3 linked regions of the Prochlorococcus marinus str. MIT 0912 genome follow. The protein of the gene in region 1 interacts with the protein of each later gene in a pairwise test. Links are inferred from orthologs where the notes say so. Each region holds a gene or a part of one and is shown on either strand. Other genes may lie near its edges.

Region 1 (6,211 bases):
CCAAAGCTTACTCAAAACAAGAACTAATTACTGGAATAGAAATTGCAGTAAAATATGATGAGAGAATTATAATAGAAAAAAATATTGAAGGTAGAGAACTTGAATGTGGTGTATTAGGAAAGTCTAAAATGAAATCATCAGTTATTGGCGAAGTTAAATTTCAAACTGATTGGTATACATATGAATCCAAATACGATGAAAATCTAAGTAGTACAATTATACCAGCTAATTTAAATATAGAGATAGTTAATAAAATACAAAAGCTAGCTATCGAAGCATGTAAAGCTATTAACGCTTATGGATTAGCGAGAGTAGATTTCTTTTACCAAGAGAGCACGCAACAGATTTACATAAATGAAGTTAATACCTTGCCTGGCTTCACAAAAACAAGTATGTATCCAATGTTATGGGAAGCTTCTGGATTAAAACTAGAAAAACTTGTTGCTAGTCTCATAGAAACAGCTAAAGAATGAATTAACCATGACATTTTTAGATCTCTTTTTCAAAAAATGATTCACGGTCTCCTTTGGTTGCCATTATTGATGGCTTTTATTCTCATAGCTTCCCTTGGCTGGATCGAGAGAAGGCGACAGAATCTCTATTTGATTTGGGCTAAAGGTTCAGAGCTTGCAAAGCTTGATGGGACAGGAGCTGCTCGATTAAAGGCTGGAATTTTATGCTGGAGCAGCTTTGAAGCTGGCAGCTTCAAGGAGGAAGCAACTTTCGAAGTTAAGAAACTAGAAATGGTTGAGCTTATGGCTCTCAGTTCAGGAGAAGCACCATTAACAAAAGAATCTGAGGGACGTTGCCGACTAAGACTTGTTGGTTCGGGAAGAGAAATAGATGTGCCTTTCTCAGATGCTGAACGTGCTCGTCAATGGATGGACAAACTAATGTCCAGAGCAAGATGCGACCTTTGAAATCAAATAGAAGAAAAAAGGGAACATTAAATAACTACAACCGAATATCAACTAAAAAAGTCTCGTTTATTGCTCAAAACAAAACTTTTCTAATTGAACTTTGGCAATTACTCTTTTTTTCTAGCACTTCGATTTTTCTAATTCTTTCATTTTCAAACCAGGCTTGGAAACCAATAGGTTTTGATCAAACTAAAATAACAGGCCTATCTGGAATAACAAAAAACGACATAAAAAAAACAACTAGTATTTTTTTTCCTAAAAATTTGTTGGAGTTAAATCCAAAAGAAATTGAATCTTATTTAATAAAAAAGCTTCCTATTAAAGGAGTTTCAGTAAGCCGAAAGTTTTTCCCTCCTGAAATTCATGTAAATGTTTTAGAAAGAGAGCCAGTCGCATTTGCGAGTCGCATTTTTTCAAGCAATCTAGAAAAAGGAATGATTGATATCGAAGGATCCTGGATACCACTTCGATTTGTAAATAAATCAAAACAAAATAAAATAAAATTATCTATAGAGAATTGGAATCCAGATAAAAAAAAAGAAATTATTGAAATAATTAAAAATAGATTTATTTTTCAAAGCCCTCTTCAAAAAATCAAAATAAATCCTCTTCAAGAAATAAGCCTAAAAACAGAGCAATTCGATTCAGTCCTTCTAGGCTTAGGAACTGATCGTTTGATCGAGCAAATCAATAAACTCAACCAACTACAAAAATCATTACCAAATCTTTTAATCAACACAAAAGTAAAAATCGTGGATCTTAAAGATCCAAGCAAACCAGAATTAAAAATAGAAAAATTGCTAGACAATGGAAAGTAAAAGCCTTGCTATAACATGTTTCCTTTGAAATCATTATTATATTTGGAGCAATTCAAGGTCAATCTAGGAAATTAATTTGTTAATCAATTTGAACCCATAAGCCAACAGAATTCATAGATGATGTTCATAATGCCCAAAACGAGTTCTAATCCTGAATATGGTGATGGGAATGGGAAACAAACCTAGTTTCAACATGGATGAAGGAATCCTACCCAGTCAATCTGCACGTATTGAGGTTATTGGCGTTGGGGGCGGAGGAAGTAATGCCGTCAATCGCATGATTAATAGCGATCTTGATGGAGTCACATATCGCGTACTCAATACAGACGCTCAAGCTCTAATACAATCATCCGCTACTCATAGAGTTCAGCTTGGTCAAAGCTTAACTAGAGGGCTTGGAGCAGGCGGTAATCCAAGTATTGGGCAGAAGGCAGCAGAAGAATCGAGGGCTGATCTTCAACAAGCATTAGAAGGGGTAGACCTAGTTTTTATTGCCGCCGGTATGGGAGGAGGTACTGGAACCGGAGCAGCCCCTGTTGTTGCTCAAGTCGCCAAGGAAAGCGGTGCTTTAACAGTGGGGATAGTTACCAAACCATTCAGTTTCGAAGGGAAACGTCGTTTGAGACAAGCTGATGAAGGTATCGCAAGGCTTGCAGAGAATGTTGATACGTTAATTGTCATCCCAAACGACAGACTAAAAGACGTGATTTCAGGAGCACCTTTGCAAGAAGCCTTTAGAAGCGCTGATGATGTTCTAATGAAAGGAGTTCAAGGAATAAGCGACATAATCACTTGTCCTGGATTGGTTAATGTAGATTTTGCTGACGTGCGTTCTGTTATGACAGAAGCCGGTACTGCGCTTTTAGGAATTGGTTTAGGCTCTGGAAGATCACGAGCTCTAGAAGCAGCTCAAGCAGCAATCAATAGTCCTCTTCTAGAAGCAGCTCGAATAGATGGAGCAAAAGGGTGTGTGATAAACATAACTGGAGGGAAAGATATGACTCTAGAAGACATGACATCTGCTTCTGAGGTCATTTCCGATGTAGTAGATCCCGAAGCAAATATTATTGTAGGCACAGTTGTTGACGAAAAACTTGAGGGCGAGATTCAAGTAACTGTTATTGCTACTGGGTTTGACAGTAATCAAATTTATTCAAATGAAAGAACTAGAGCAAGACTTACGCCACAATCACTTTATGAAGGATCAGAAAATAGGGAAGCAGGTGCTTCTATACCTGAGTTTTTACGTCTAAGACAAAATCGTTGAGACTTTTATTGCTCTTATTGCTTTAATTAAGGTGACCCGGATTCCACGCCTGCTTTGAGCATCCCATATGGCTGCTACCTTCCGGTCCTGACCAGGTTTAGGCGTCACAGCCGCATGGGGCCGAGTCAATAATATTCTAGCAATAGCTAACCACGTTATTAAGAATTAAATGCAAACCACAGAATTGGTTCGTTTTAAAAAGTTTGGTAAACAGATAATCGTATTAACTGCTTGGGATGCTATTTCATCCTCAATAGTAGAGGCCGCAGGAGCTGATGTTGTTTTAGTAGGAGATTCACTTGGAATGGTTGTCTTAGGACACGCAACGACACTTCCAGTAACACTTGATCAAATACTTCACCACACACAGGCTGTATGTAGAGGCTTTTCTAAACCTCTTTCCGAACAACCATTAGTAGTTTGTGATCTCCCTTTTTTAAGTTATCAATGTGGCGAAGACAAGGCTGTTGAAGCTGCTGGAACTCTCCTGAAAAATTCATCTGCTTCAGCAGTGAAACTTGAAGGAGCTGAACCTGAGACTTTATTAGTAATTAAAAGACTTATTAGAACTGGAATCCCTGTAATGGGTCATCTTGGCCTAACTCCTCAATCAGTTCATCAACTTGGATATAAATCACAAGCCAGGGACAAAGACAGTCAAGAAAAAATTTTCAAAGATTCAAAAATGCTTCAAGAATCAGGATGTTTTGCAATAGTTCTTGAACATATCCCAGGAGAAATTGCCAGCCAATTAAAGAATCATTTAGACATTCCCGTAATTGGCATTGGAGCAGGCTGTAATTGTGATGGGCAGGTAAGAGTTACAGCTGATATTCTTGGCCTTTCAATTTCACAGCCTCCTTTTGCAAAACCTTTCCTAGCAGGACGAGAACTTTGCATCGATGCCTTAAAAGAATGGATTAATTCTACTAATCCAGATCAAGCGAATCCCACCACAAAAACATTTGAATCAAAATCTGATTGCTAATTTGCATCCCTCTCGGATCACTTAAAAAATATCTTCCATTGTTTCTTAATAGAGACCCATCGTTTAAAGAATTCAACCAAAAGTTCTCTAGTAATTTTAAATTTTTATCGCATTCTTTTTGCGTCCATCCTGAATTTTTAGCAAGTTCCTCAAAATGAATACCTTCACGTCTTCTTAGGCCAATCATCAATAGTTCATCCAATGGCATTGGTTTTGACTTTTCATTACACAAAGCTTTCTCTGATAATTGACTCTCTTGCTGTAGAAGCCATTTTTTATACCCAGCAATTGTTCTGGGTCTAGTGAATCGCTCCCCCCAAGGAGCACTTGTTGCCCCCATGCCAAAGCCCCACCAACCAGAACCACTCCAATACACACGATTATGTCTAGATGCATGTCCCGGCAATGAGTAACTTGAAATCTCGTACCTAGAGAAACCCCTACTTTTCAGAAATCTATTTGTTAAAAAATCTATTTTTTGAGCTTCAGATTCAATTGGGATATTCAAATTACCTTTTTTATGTAATCTTCCAAAAACAGTACCTGGTTCGATTGTCAAATCATAAATTGACAAATGTGGGGCTTCCGTTTCAACTGCTTGGTTCAACTCTTTAATCCACTTAGACAAATTTATACCAGGAAGATTCTGAATCAAATCAAGGCTCCAGCTTCTTATAATTCCTTTTTTAAAAAAGTTATTTAACCAATTGCAAGCCTCTATTAATTGTGAGGAATTATGTTTTCTACCAATTGAGGCCAAAATATTATCATCAAAGGACTGACCGCCCAAGCTAAATCTATTGACTCCTATTTCTATGTATCCATTCAGATCATTTTCAAAAAATGTTGCTGGATCAATCTCCATACTTACCTCCGCACCATCTTGAAATCCAAATTTTTTTTGAAGATTTCTCAACAACTCATCTAACTCATTTTTTTTTAACAACGAAGGGGTTCCGCCGCCTAAATAGATTGTTGACAATGCAGGACCTTGGGGGGCTATTGAAATCTCTCTATGAAGTAAATCTAAATATGCGTTAACGGAAGTTATCCCTGGACTACCTGGGACTTGAACGCTATCACCTATAGGGATAATGGAAAAATCACAGTAAAAACATCTTTTATGGCAAAAGGGTATATGCAAATATGCACTTCTTGGTGGGGCTACCATTTGAGCTCTAGATTTACAAACCCAAATAAATGGTCACTTTTACAATCCAAATCTTTGAAAATAAATAAAGCTTTAGTAAAAAACGAGAAGCAAGCATAACCTGAACATATGGCAGACATAGTTATTCTGGTTTTGTTTCTTATTTCCGGTGCAATCACCGGATGGATTGGGGTGAATTGGCTACCTGAAGAGACTTTAGATCATATTACTAATCTTAAAAATTTAAAAATTGCTCTATCAGGATTAACCGCTCTTGTAGGTCTTTTAATAGCTTTCCTTTTTCAGCAATTTAGAAATAAATTAACTAAAAGAATAAGAACTATGCCAACAGACCTACTAGTTAGTAGATCTGTTGGCATAGTTCTTGGACTTGTCATAGCAACACTTTTATTAGTACCTGTACTCCTTTTACCTTTACCCGCTGAATTATTTTTTGTAAAACCTATTTTTGCTGTACTTAGCAACATTTTTTTTGGAGTACTTGGTTATAACCTTGCCGATGTTCATGGAAGAACAGTTTTACGTCTTTTCAATCCAAGTAGCACTGAGTCTTTGTTAATGGCAGATGGAATTCTAACTCCAGCCAGTGCGAAAGTTTTAGATACAAGCGTAATAATTGATGGTCGCATTCAGGCTCTTCTCAGATTTGGACTAATAGAAGGGCAAATAATCGTAGCCCAATCAGTAATGGATGAGCTTCAAAAACTAGCTGACTCAAGTAACAATGAAAAACGAGGGAAAGGAAGGAGAGGGCTAAAATTACTGAATCAATTAAGAGAAAATTACGGAAGAAGATTAGTTATCAATAGTACAAAATATGAAGGAGAAGGAACTGATGAAATTCTTTTAAAGTTAACTTCAGATATTTCAGGAATATTAATCACTATTGATTACAACTTATCTCAGGTAGCTTTAGTCCAAGAAATAAAAGTTCTCAATTTAAGTGATCTAGTACTTGCAGTTAGGCCTGAAGTTCAACCAGGTGAAAAATTAAATTTAAAAGTAGTTAGAGAAGGTAAGGAAAACTCACAAGGTATTGCCTATCTT
Region 2 (6,183 bases), 130 kb from region 1 along the record:
GATAGAGGCAGGGACAGAAGTTGTTAAAGATATTTTCAGTCAAACTGCAGGAATTGTTACTGTTACTCAAAAAAATGATATTCTTAGAGAAATCATAGTTAGAAGCGGCACTTTCAAGCTTTGTAAAGAAAGTAAAGCGCTTGATAGGTTTGAAGGTGAGGGGCAAATAGTTAACCCTGGAGAAACTATTGCAAAAGGGATTAAGACTGATTCAATGGTAATGGTTCAATCAGTTGAAACACCAGAAGGGAAAGGCCTCTTATTAAGACCTGTAGAGGAATTCACAATTCCTGACCAAGCACAGTTGCCGGAATTAGAGCATGTTAAGCAGCCTAAAGGTCCATCACTAGGAATAAAAGCTTCTCAAAGACTTGCTTTTAAAGATGGCGAGCTTATTAAATCTGTTGAAGGTATTGAGTTGCTTAAAACTCAACTGATGCTTGAGACGTTCGATACGACACCACAAATGACAGTAGACGTGGAAGTCATACAAGACTTGAATTCAAAGAATACTGATAGATTGAAATTAGTTATTCTTGAAAGTATTTTAGTCAGAAGAGATACAACATCTGATTCCAGTCATGGCTCAACACATACTGAATTGCAGATAGAAAATGCTCAAAATGTTTCTGCTGGGGACGTTGTGGCTACAACGCAGATCTTATGTAAGGAAGAAGGTATTGTTCAACTCCCAGACGCTATCGAAGGAGATCCAGTTCGTCGACTTATCGTTGAAAGGGATGAAGATACAATAACAATTGACTCCAAAGGAGCTAATCTTTTGAAAGTTGGACAAAGAGTAGTAGATGGAGACTTTGTTTCTAAAGATCAACCAATTGGTGCTTGTGGTGAAATAGAAAATATTGATGGAAAAAAAGTTAAGTTGCGGCTTGGTAGACCTTACATGGTTTCTCCAGATTCAGTCCTTCACGTTCGTGATGGGGATCTAGTGCAAAGAGGAGATGGCTTGGCTTTGTTGGTTTTTGAAAGACAAAAAACAGGAGATATTGTTCAAGGTTTACCAAGGATTGAAGAATTACTCGAAGCTCGTAGACCCAGGGATTCAGCTATTTTGTGTAAAAAGTCTGGTACAGTAGACATTAAAAAAGGAGATGACGATGACTCGGTAGTTGTATCTATTATTGAGGAAAATGATGCGATTTCTGAATATCCAATTTTATTAGGCCGTAATGTAATGGTTAGAAATAGCCAACAAGTTGTGGCTGGTGAATTCTTGACCGATGGTCCAGTAAACCCACATGAACTTTTGGAATGTTTCTTTACGGATTTGCGTGATAAAAAGCCCCTAATGGATGCAGCTCAAGAGGCCATAGCCAAGCTTCAGCATAGGATGGTAAGTGAAGTTCAAAATGTTTATAAATCTCAGGGAGTAGCCATAGATGATAAACATATAGAGGTAATAGTTCGACAGATGACTAGTAAAGTGAGAATAGAAGATGCTGGGGATACAACATTCCTACCAGGAGAATTGATAGAACTCAGGCAAGTTGAAGATACTAATCAGGCTATATCCATCACTGGAGGTGCTCCCTCAGAGTTCACTCCTGTTTTACTAGGTATTACAAAGGCATCACTTAATACTGATAGCTTCATATCAGCTGCTTCATTCCAAGAAACAACTCGAGTTCTTACCGAAGCGGCTATTGAAGGTAAGTCTGATTGGCTACGTGGACTTAAAGAAAATGTAATTATTGGTCGCCTGATTCCTGCCGGTACAGGTTTTAGTGGCTTTGTTGAAGAGTTAAATGCTGAAGCAGGACCTCATCCAGATATTCTTGCCGAAGATCCGGCTGGTTATAGAAGGATTCAAAATCTTAGACCTGACTATACTGTTGACATGCCTTCTTCCCCAGTGGCTAAGAATACTTCTGTTTTGGATGATCCAAGTGAAGAGGATTTAGAGGCAACTAGAAGTAGACATGGAATCGATCCAACTACAAGTAATTTTGCAGCTTTTGCTCGACCAATCGGTGATGATGAATCACCTGAAGACCAAATGCCAGACCCTGCTGCTTTAGAGGGTTTGCAAGAAGAGGGCTTACTTTCAGATGAATAAATGAAGTTTTCTACAATACGCTTTTAAACTTTCTAATATTTAGTTCTTCCACTTAAAAGACCACCGATGATTGATCCTCCTGTAGTGCCCAAGCGTAAGTTACCTCGCTATGGCTTTCATACACACACTGAACGAGTTAACGGTAGATGGGCAATGATTGGCTTTATTGCATTAGTGCTTTTGGAATTTAAATTGGGACATGGCTTAATGAATTGGTGACAAAACTTTCTAAATCATCAAGTAATTTATCCCTGCTTGGCTTAAGTTCCGAAGATCTTGAAGAATTTGCTCTACAGGAAGGTGAAAAAGCTTTTCGAGGTAGGCAAATTCACGAATGGATTTATCAAAAAGGAGCTAAAAGTGTAGACTCAATAACTGTTCTTCCAAAGCGATGGAGAGATTCATTAGAAAATAAAGGAATCAAGATTGGAAGACTTGATGAAATTAATAGAGTTGTATCTGAGGATGAGACATTAAAATTATTGATGGGGACTATTGATGGTGAGATTATAGAAACAGTAGGAATACCAACTGATAAAAGACTTACTGTTTGTGTCTCAAGTCAAATAGGTTGTCCTATGGGTTGTAAATTTTGTGCGACTGGTAAGGGTGGGCTTAATAGATCTCTTAATGTGAATGAAATAGTTGATCAGGTGATTAGTGTTGGAGAAACAATGAATAGGAGGCCTACCCATGTCGTCTTTATGGGCATGGGCGAGCCACTTCTAAATATTCGTAATGTTTTAGACTCTATTGAATGTCTCACGAATGATATTGGCATTGGTCAAAGAAGGATAACTGTTAGCACTGTTGGTATACCAGATACACTACCCAATTTAGCAAAATCAGCTCAAGAGCGTTTGGGAAGAGTGAAATTCACTCTTGCGGTTAGTCTTCATGCACCTAATCAGACGTTGCGTGAATCAATTATTCCATCAGCGAGTTCTTATCCAATCGATTCATTACTCGAAGACTGTAAAAAATATATAGAATTCACTGGTAGACGTGTAAGCTTTGAATATATCCTTCTTGGTGGTTTGAATGACAAAGATATTCATGCAGAGCAGTTGGCTGATTTGATGAGAGGCTTCCAGAGTCATGTTAATTTAATAGCCTATAACCCAATTGCTGAAGAGAACTTTAAACGACCAAGCCAATCCAGAGTTAATGGCTTTAGAGAATTATTAGAATATAATGGAGTTGCTGTAAGCGTTCGTGCAAGTAGAGGTAGAGATAAAGATGCGGCTTGTGGACAATTAAGAAGGCAAACAATTGATAAAATAAAAATCAATTAAGAGAGAAACATATATGAATTAAGAAATTTTATGACATTTATTGATTGGTTTATTTTATTTTTTTATTTATTATCTTCTCTGGCATTAGGAATTTATATCTCTCTAAAGAATCATAATGAAGCCGATTATTTTGTTGCTGGTCGTCGTCTAACTGGTTTGCTTGCAGGAATGTCCATGGCTGCCACAACGTTCTCGATTGATACCCCTCTTTATGTGGCCGGAATTATTGGGACTAGAGGCTTGGCTGGAAATTGGGAGTGGTGGAGTTTTGGACTTGCACATGTTGCTATGACAGTTATATTCGCTCCACTTTGGCGGCGTAGTGGGGTATTGACGGATGCAGCCTTTACTGAGTTACGTTATGGGGGTAAACCAGCAGCTTATTTAAGAGGTATAAAAGCTTTCATACTTTCTGTCCCAATCAATTGTATTGGGATTGGGTATGCATTCTTGGCAATGCGTAAGGTCGCTGAATCATTAGGTGTCGTGGATGGTCATATTGTGTTTGGCCCCTTTACTGACACGATAATTTTAATGGTTTTAGTTGCTTTGTTTTTGCTTGTTTACACTGTACTAGGCGGTCTTTTGGCCGTGGTAGTTAATGATTTTGTACAACTTATATTGGCTCTTTTAGGCGCGCTTGCGGTTTGCTTTGTAGTGCTTGATGCTTCAGGTGGTATGACGGATTTATTAATAAAGTTAGAGGCATTAGATAGACCTGAGCTTCTTTCTTTATTCCCATGGACATTAAATAAAGATGGTTTCAATTGGTTGGATCGTTCAGGAATAAGTATTACTACTTTTTTCGCTTTTATTTCTTTGCAGTGGTGGAGTTTTAGACGCAGTGATGGTGGTGGAGAATTTATTCAGCGTTTATTGGCTACTAAAGATGAAAAACAAGCAACTTTGGCAGGAATAGTGTTTTTAATTGTTAATTATCTTATTCGTAGTTGGCTTTGGATTTTAGTTGGCCTGGCTGGTTTAGTTCTTTTACCTCAACAAACTGACTGGGAATTAAGTTATCCAAAGCTCGCTGTTACATATTTGCCACCCGTTGGACTTGGATTAGTGGTGGTTTCATTGGTTGCAGCATTTATGAGTACCGTAAGTACTTCAATTAATTGGGGAGCAAGTTATCTTGCGCATGATCTGTATAAAAGATTTGTTAGGCCATCGGCTGGACCTAGAGAAATGATACTCATGGGCCAAGTTGCAAGTATTTTCTTGCTGCTAATTGGAGTCGTTACGGCTCTATTTGGTAACAGTATTGGTTCAATGTTTAGACTTGTTATTGCAATAGGTACAGGACCAGGTGCTGTACTTGTGCTTCGGTGGTTTTGGTGGCGAGTTAATGCTCTAGCGGAACTTTCCGCAATGCTGAGTGGTTTTTTTATTGGCTTAATAACATCAGTTTCTCCATATTTTACAATTGAGGATTTTGGAAAAAGACTCTTATTTACTACTTTATTTACAGCTGTGGTTTGGTTGCTTACTTTATTTTTTTCTCAGCCAGAGTCTGAGGAGACACTCAATAAATTTGTGATGCAGGTGAACCCTCCAGGTCCTGGTTGGAACAAAATAAGGAAAAGTCTGAATATCAATCCAGTTGATAATTTTTCAGTTCTTGGATATCGCTTCATTTTAGGCTCAGGAATTCTCTATGGGGGTTTAATTAGTATTGGGGCTTTCTTATTACATCAAGAAAGGAACGCTTGGATTGCCCTTTCAATTGCTGTGAGTTGTGTTTTTTTAATGAAGAAAACAAAACTAATAACTCAAAAAGTTGACCCACGATAGCCAAATGGTCAAAATTTAGAGCAGAATAGAATTCTAATTAGTTTGTAACATTGGGTTTTTTACGAACAACTCTTTTCCCTATTTTAATTGTTGCTCTTTTTGCTGTAGCTTTGTTCGCTGTCAGCGCTCGTATATGGCTCCCCGGGGATATGCTTGCACCAGCACCAATTAATTAGTTTGCTCTTCTTCTGTCAGAGCTATGAATGATGAAAATCAAAAATTAAGTGAAGAAGGGTTGGCTAATTTGGCTATAGACCCAGATCTTTTAGCGAGAGAATTAGCTGCTCAATTGGCAGGAGATCCTTTAGATGAAATTGAATTAGATAAAATTGATGGTGATCAAGGGAATTCATCAAAAGAATGTGATCTTGCGCTGAAATGGCTTCAATCCGGAAATAATGAGAGACTTCAGGGTTTAAGAGTCTTTTGCGAACATAGGGATCCAAGAGCTCTCCCACTCTTATTACCTTTACTTGAAGAACCTTCTCCTGTAGTCAGGATGAGTGCTGTTTATGCTTTAGGTAGAAATACTTGTCCAAAAGCTATAGATCTTCTTTTGCATTTATTGAGGTTTGATAGTAACGCTTATGTGCGAAAAGCTACTGCATGGAGTCTCGGAAATTACCCTAATGCACCCGTTCTAGAACCTCTGATTAATGCATTAAAGCAAGATGTGGCTGCGGTGAGATTGTGGGCATCAAGCTCTTTAGCAGAGGTTGGACTAAATTCAGTAGAGAGCTCTCCCCCAGCCGCGAATCAATTACTTGAAAGTTTGCAAGTAGATGGTGAACCAATAGTTAGAAGTAACTGTATATGGTCGCTAGGCCGCCTTTATGGACTTTTGAGTACGGAAATCCAAATGCAAATAGTAGATACTTTTATTTCTGTTTTATTAAATGATAGAGAGCCTTCTGTGAGATATGAAGCAAGGACAGCTTTGGAGCAATTGGATAATGGAGAGGTACAAAAAAAATTAAAATCATTAATTGATGATGGTCAATTGGTTTAATTTTT
Region 3 (6,263 bases), 310 kb from region 1 along the record:
CACAACTCTCAAATCAGCCGCTCTTCTTGGAGGGTAGCCCCAAAGCTGTTCCAAAATTTCTGCTCGAGGCACAACACGGCCAGGATCACGAAATAATAATTCCAGCAAGCTAAATTCTGTATATGTGAGACCTATTCTGTCTCCTCCTCTACTAACTTGTCTTCTATTAGTATCTACAACAAGATCACCAAGCTTCATTACTCCTTGACCTGATGGAACCTCTCTTGGCTCATCAACTGTTGGGGCAGGTCCTACTCTTCTCAAAATCGTCGCAATTCTGGCCTCTAACTCTTTTGGGCTAAATGGTTTAGCAAGATAATCATCAGCACCTAAATCTAAACCTGCAACTCTTTCTGAAATGGCTTCAAGAGCAGTCAAAAATATTATTGGAACACAAGACTCTGCTCTTATTCTTCTACAAACTGCAAAGCCATCCATCTTAGGGAGCATGACATCCAAAACCACTAAATCTGGTGCTTCTTTGTGAAAAACCTCAAGTGCTTGCTCTCCGTCCTGTGCAGATATAACTTGATAACCAGCAAGATTAAGCCTTGTGACCAAGACTTTCAATACTGCTGGTTCATCATCTACAACCAAAATGCAGGTCATGAGATTAGCTGTTGCCTTAGTGACAGGACCATCGAAATTTTATGTCGAAATGGCTTATTGTTACTTGACGATATCATCTTCAAGTCAGGTATTCAAAGCCATTTGACTAATCTAAAAGACAGAGTCCCCACTAATAAATAAGTATTTATTCTATTTTTAAAGGTTAAAAAATTTTTGCATTAGTTTTTTTTATAAGCAAGAAGAAGCCACGAAGAGAGAAATGGGGCAACTAATCCAGTAATTATGACCTCAGAAAGTAATACATAAATCGACCAAGAATGAAACCAATTATTTCGTAAGATTCTATATAAAATGATTTTTTGGACCCAAATCGAAAGACCTACAAAGGCAGTTCCAAAGATAGCCATCAAACCAATATTTAGAAATAATTCGATTTTTTTATTATGCAATCCATATGTACTCCAAACCACAGATAAAAGAAGCAAAGATGGAATATAAGAAACATCGCTAATTGTAAAAGAATCCATAAAAATCCCCAACGAAACTCCGGATACGGCTGCCCTAAAAGGAGGATTATTTAATGAAAATGGCAATAAAAAAATGACTGGCCAACAGGGTGTTATACCATTTATTTTAAGACAATCTGGAGATATAATGACAAAAGCTGGTAAACAAAATAAATTTAAAAATATTAATAATTTCGTATTATTTTTAGTCATTATTTTTCAAAATCTGAACCCAATCTATCGCCTCAGGTGATGCAGTTAATTGCACTATTGCATAAGGGGAAGGTAAAGCTTTCTCGTTAACAAACTGAACAACTCCAATTGTTAAATTTGGGGGTAATAAGGTACTTGCTGGAGATGTAGTTACAGCGTCTCCAATTTCAACAAAACTATTTTTATTTAAGAAAATTAATTTTGGTCTGTTTGTACCCATCCCAGTCAAAATTCCATGACGCTTAGTTCGATCGATCCAAGCTCCTATCTGATGTCCAGGATCGGTCAACAATCGGACTCTTGCAGTGAATGAAGTTGTGCTATCAACGAGACCAACCAAGCCTCCTGGACCAATTACTGTTTGCCCTTTCAAAACCCCATCTTTTACGCCCTTATTAATTTCTAGCTGTTTCCACCAATTTCTAGAAGATCGAGATATGACAGCTGCTGAAATTCTTCTATCAGTATTAAACTCCTGCAAAGAAAGAGCTTTTCTTAAACGATTATTATCCTCCTCAAGTAGTTTTAATCGAATATTTCTTTCAAGATTTTCTCCTTCCTTAATCCATTCTCTTTGAGCCGTACCAGGTAGTATCGGTTTCAACAAAGTAGTGTATAAATCTAAATATCCTGCTCCTTTTGTCCAACGAATACCAAATAATAAAGCACCTAAAAAAAATATTACCCAAAACCTACTTTTCAAAAGCAAATGAAACCCTATTTTCCGTCGGGCTGTAATCATTGTTCAATCTCTAATTACATTTCTAGCAAAATCAGGCGTATCTAAAACTCTTCGCATTGATTTAAAGTCATCTAAAACAAGCCCACATCCATTGACAACACATAACAATGGGTCCTCAGCCACGTGAGTAAAAATTCCTGTTTCATGACTTAACAGATCACTAATTCCTCTCACTAATGCTCCACCTCCTGCCAACATTATTCCCCTATCAACAATATCTGCAGCCAGTTCCGGTGGAGTTCTCTCGAGTGTTCTTTTTACAGCATCAACAATCTTATTCAAAGGCTCTGACATGGCTTCACGTAAATCTCCTGCTTTCAAATTGATTGAACGAGGTAAACCTGAAAGCAAATGTAACCCCCTTACATCTATTGATTGCAAATCAAATTCATTGGATGGAAAAGCTGATCCGATTTTAATTTTTATCTCTTCAGCTGTTCTTTCGCCAACTACTAAATTATGTACTTTTTTCAAATAAGTTGCGATGGAATCATTAATTTCATCGCCTGCAACCCTTACAGATTCACTTAAAACTGTTCCTCCAAGGCTTAAAACAGCTACTTCAGTAGTACCCCCGCCAATATCAACGATCATTGTTCCTATTGGCTCTGTTACCGGCAAAGCAGCTCCTATTGCAGCCGCAACAGGTTCATCAATCAAATGAACCTCTCTCGCTCCCGCAAGACCAGCTTCACGAACTGCTCGTCTCTCCACACCAGTCACACCACTAGGAATACCAACAACTAGTCGAGGTGCAATAATTCCACGGCCCTCATTGCATTTTTGAATAAATGTCTTAAGCATTTGCTCAGCTGCATCAAAATCCGCTATGACGCCATCCCTAAGAGGCCTAACGGCCCGAATATTTCCTGGTGTTCGCCCTAACATTAACTTTGCATCATCGCCTACGGCGAGAGGAACTCCCTCTTCTAGATCCATTGCTACAACAGAAGGTTCTTGCAATACGATTCCCTTACCAGAAACATAAATCAAGGTATTTGCTGTACCTAAATCAATCCCAATATCTCGGGAGAATTTAAAACGGTTAAAAAACACGAATTTCAATCATTTGAGCCATCATAAAGAGAGTTGAACTAAGATAAATATATTATTTAGCAACCAGTAAACAGAGGAGGTAATGATGGGAATAAATTCAGTCACTCTTGTGGGCAGAGCAGGAAGAGACCCTGAAGTTAAATATTTTGAATCTGGAACTGTAGTAGCGAATCTAACAATGGCTGTAAATAGACGAAATCGAAACGATGAGCCAGATTGGTTCAACTTAGAAATTTGGGGCAAACAAGCACAAGTCGCAGCCGATTATGTTAAAAAAGGCTCTTTAATAGGTATAACTGGTAGCTTCAAATTAGATAGCTGGAAAGATCGTAATACTGGAGAGGATAGAAACAAGCCAGTTGTTAGAGTAGATCGTCTTGAATTATTAGGATCCAAAAGAGATTCAGAAAATAGTAATTTCCAAAATAATAATTCATTTAATCAGCAGCCAAGTAATGACGAAATTCCATTTTAAAAATATCTTTTTTAATTTTTAATTAGTTTACGGAGAGTTTTATAAATTAAAGTTATACAAGCGCCAAAGATAATTAAAACTATTATTGCCTTAAAGATACTTGAGAAAGGACTAATCCAATTTGCGATATTTGCATAATTATCGCCCAAATAAAATCCTGTAATTGTTAGAAACAAGGTCCAAATCAAGCTTCCTGCAGTTGTCCAAATCAGAAATGGGGTCATGGGCATCAACTCAACCCCAGCGGGTACTGAAATCAAAGTACGAATTCCAGGAACTAATCTTCCCCAAAACACTAAAGAAACTCCATACCTGTTGAACCATTTACGACTCCTAGCAAGTTCCTGAGGATTAATTCCAAGCCAACGCCCATGTTTCTCAAGCCATTTCTCAAGTCTTTCTTCATTCACTAATCTACCAATTCCATACCAAGGCAAAGCTCCAATAACAGTTCCAATTAAACCTGATAAAACAACTGGTAAAAAATCTAATTGACCTTGAGAAACATAATAACCACCAAGAGGCATAATCAACTCTGAAGGAATTGGTGGAATTAAATTTTCCAAAAACATTGCTAACAGGATCGCCCCATAACCGATCCATTGATTAGTCTCAACTGCATTTCCTATGAATACTGGTAAAGAAGATATAAATTCAGATATTTCCATTTATTTTGAATTTTTTAAATGAACTTAATAACGATATTGATCAGTCTTGTAAGGTCCTTCAATTGGAACATTAATATATTCGGCTTGCTCTTGAGTTAACTTAGTTAATTTTGCTCCTATCTTATCTAAATGAAGAATAGCTACCATTTCATCTAAATGTTTTGGTAAAACATAAACTTTATTCAAATATTTAACTCCATATTTGAATAATTCGATTTGAGCTAATACTTGATTAGTAAACGAATTACTCATAACAAAACTAGGATGCCCAGTAGCACATCCAAGATTAACTAATCTTCCTTCTGCTAAAAGAATTATTTTATTACCACTTGGCAAAGTGATGTGATCAACTTGAGGTTTAATATTTTCCCACTCATAAGACTTTAAAGAGGAAACCTCAATTTCATTATCAAAATGGCCGATATTACAAACTATCGATTCATTCTTCATTCTTATCAAATGCTCATGACGAATAACTTGAAAATTCCCAGTAGCAGTAACAAAAATATCTACATCTTCTACCACTTCATCTAGCCTCACAACTCTAAATCCCTCCATTGCAGCTTGAAGAGCACATATGGGATCTATTTCAGAAATCATAACTGTCGCCCCTAAACCTCTTAAAGACTGAGCAGAACCTTTTCCCACATCTCCATACCCCATAACAAGAGCAACCTTGCCAGCCACCATCACATCTGTAGCTCTTTTAATGCCATCCACCAAGGATTCTCGGCAGCCATAAAGATTATCAAACTTACTTTTAGTCACAGAGTCATTTACGTTAATTGCGGGGAAAACAAGTTCTCCATTTTTTTCCATCTGGTAAAGACGAGCTACACCAGTTGTAGTTTCCTCAGTAACACCCTTTATAAAGGATTTAGCCTTTGAATAAAAATTAGGATCTTGAGAAAGTTTTTTCTTTATAGAGGCAAATAATGCAATTTCCTCTTCATTTGAAGGGTTCTCAAGAACTGAAATATCCTCTTCCGCTTTGCTACCCAAAATAATCAACCCAGTCGCATCACCACCATCGTCAAGAATCATATTTGCAGCTTCACCATCTCTCCATTCAAAAATTTTGTGTGTATATTCCCAGTACTCATCTAAAGTTTCTCCCTTCTTAGCAAATACTGGTACTCCTGAATTTGCTATAGCTGCAGCAGCATGATCTTGAGTAGAGAAAATATTACACGAAGCCCATCTAACTTTTGCACCAAGCTCAACAAGAGTCTCAATCAGGACTCCTGTTTGAATAGTCATGTGAAGACTACCTGCTATGTAGGCCCCTTGTAATGGTTTTTGGGATCCATATTTTTTTCTAAGTGCCATTAAACCTGGCATTTCGGTTTCAGCAATCAATAGTTCTTTTCGCCCAAACTCTGCTTCGGTTATATCGTTAACTATGTAATCAGTATTATTTCCAATACTGTTGAGATTTGACTTAGTTGCTGCGAACATAAAATTGAACTCTCTATGGGAGATTGTGGAAAAAGATACTGAAAAAAAATTCGAGGTTTTTAATTCATTTGCTCAGCAAACTAATAATTTCTGCTGGACTCTAGACAAACCTGAATCAACGATGTCATTAGGTTCAACATTAACAAAAAAATTTCCAGATCTAAGCATTCTCCTTTTAAAAGGTCCTCTTGGAGCAGGAAAAACCACATTAGTTAAAGGAATTGCAAAAAGCTTAAGAATTCAAGAACCCATAACATCTCCCACTTTCCCTTTATCACAACATTATCCCCTTGGATCACCTCCTTTGATACATCTTGATCTCTATAGAATCGAAGAAACAAATGCGGCTAACGAATTTTTTTTACAAGAAGAAGAAGAATCCAAAGCCATAGGTGCATTGATGGTCGTTGAATGGCCAGAGAGATTATCTTTGCCTTTGCCTGATGCTTGGAGGGGAAAATTAGAATATTCCTTAGGCAATAAATCCCGATCTTTTCAGCTGATTCCTCCTTTTAATTAAGATAATAAATTATCAATATCATCAAGGAAAGGTTGTGCATCAATCGCTCCTAATC

Evidence for each region.
Region 2: the proteins of ftsZ (region 1) and rlmN interact in binary tests that used the Escherichia coli proteins (3 or more experiments, as listed by UniProt). The link is inferred for Prochlorococcus marinus str. MIT 0912 from one-to-one orthologs.
Region 3: the proteins of ftsZ (region 1) and O5640_RS06960 interact in binary tests that used the Escherichia coli proteins (3 or more experiments, as listed by UniProt). The link is inferred for Prochlorococcus marinus str. MIT 0912 from one-to-one orthologs.

Annotation. Positions count from the first base shown.
Region 1 is NZ_CP114783.1:849,380-855,590, forward strand. The notes cover bases 1,007-3,953. They hold ftsZ (cell division protein FtsZ), read left to right. Parts: upstream 1,007-1,901; coding sequence 1,902-3,005; downstream 3,006-3,953. Other genes in these bases: O5640_RS05190 (cell division protein FtsQ/DivIB), read left to right, coding at 1,007-1,738; panB (3-methyl-2-oxobutanoate hydroxymethyltransferase), read left to right, coding at 3,175-3,953; hemW (radical SAM family heme chaperone HemW), read right to left, coding at 3,935-3,953. Also shown: O5640_RS05180 (D-alanine--D-alanine ligase family protein), read left to right, coding at 1-473; O5640_RS05185 (hypothetical protein), read left to right, coding at 510-920; more of O5640_RS05190, read left to right, coding at 908-1,006; more of panB, read left to right, coding at 3,954-3,993; more of hemW, read right to left, coding at 3,954-5,164; O5640_RS05215 (PIN/TRAM domain-containing protein), read left to right, coding at 5,273-6,211. UniProt on the Escherichia coli protein: Essential cell division protein that forms a contractile ring structure (Z ring) at the future cell division site. The regulation of the ring assembly controls the timing and the location of cell division.
Region 2 is NZ_CP114783.1:974,151-980,333, reverse strand. The notes cover bases 1,414-4,332. They hold rlmN (23S rRNA (adenine(2503)-C(2))-methyltransferase RlmN), read left to right. Parts: upstream 1,414-2,292; coding sequence 2,293-3,372; downstream 3,373-4,332. Other genes in these bases: O5640_RS05955 (sodium:solute symporter family protein), read left to right, coding at 3,403-4,332; O5640_RS05965 (high light inducible protein), read left to right, coding at 2,144-2,296; O5640_RS05970 (DNA-directed RNA polymerase subunit beta'), read left to right, coding at 1,414-2,077. In the rest of the region: more of O5640_RS05970, read left to right, coding at 1-1,413; more of O5640_RS05955, read left to right, coding at 4,333-5,169; O5640_RS05950 (hypothetical protein), read left to right, coding at 5,220-5,345; O5640_RS05945 (HEAT repeat domain-containing protein), read left to right, coding at 5,369-6,178.
Region 3 is NZ_CP114783.1:1,154,333-1,160,595, forward strand. What follows is about bases 1,062-4,060. They hold O5640_RS06960 (rod shape-determining protein), read right to left. Parts: upstream 3,088-4,060; coding sequence 2,035-3,087; downstream 1,062-2,034. Other genes in these bases: O5640_RS06950 (hypothetical protein), read right to left, coding at 1,062-1,097; mreC (rod shape-determining protein MreC), read right to left, coding at 1,282-2,031; O5640_RS06965 (single-stranded DNA-binding protein), read left to right, coding at 3,173-3,562; O5640_RS06970 (DedA family protein), read right to left, coding at 3,574-4,060. Also shown: response regulator transcription factor RpaB, read right to left, coding at 1-609; more of O5640_RS06950, read right to left, coding at 789-1,061; more of O5640_RS06970, read right to left, coding at 4,061-4,230; ahcY (adenosylhomocysteinase), read right to left, coding at 4,255-5,688; tRNA (adenosine(37)-N6)-threonylcarbamoyltransferase complex ATPase subunit type 1 TsaE, read left to right, coding at 5,714-6,208; O5640_RS06985 (carbohydrate kinase family protein), read right to left, coding at 6,205-6,263. UniProt on the Escherichia coli protein: Forms membrane-associated dynamic filaments that are essential for cell shape determination. Acts by regulating cell wall synthesis and cell elongation, and thus cell shape.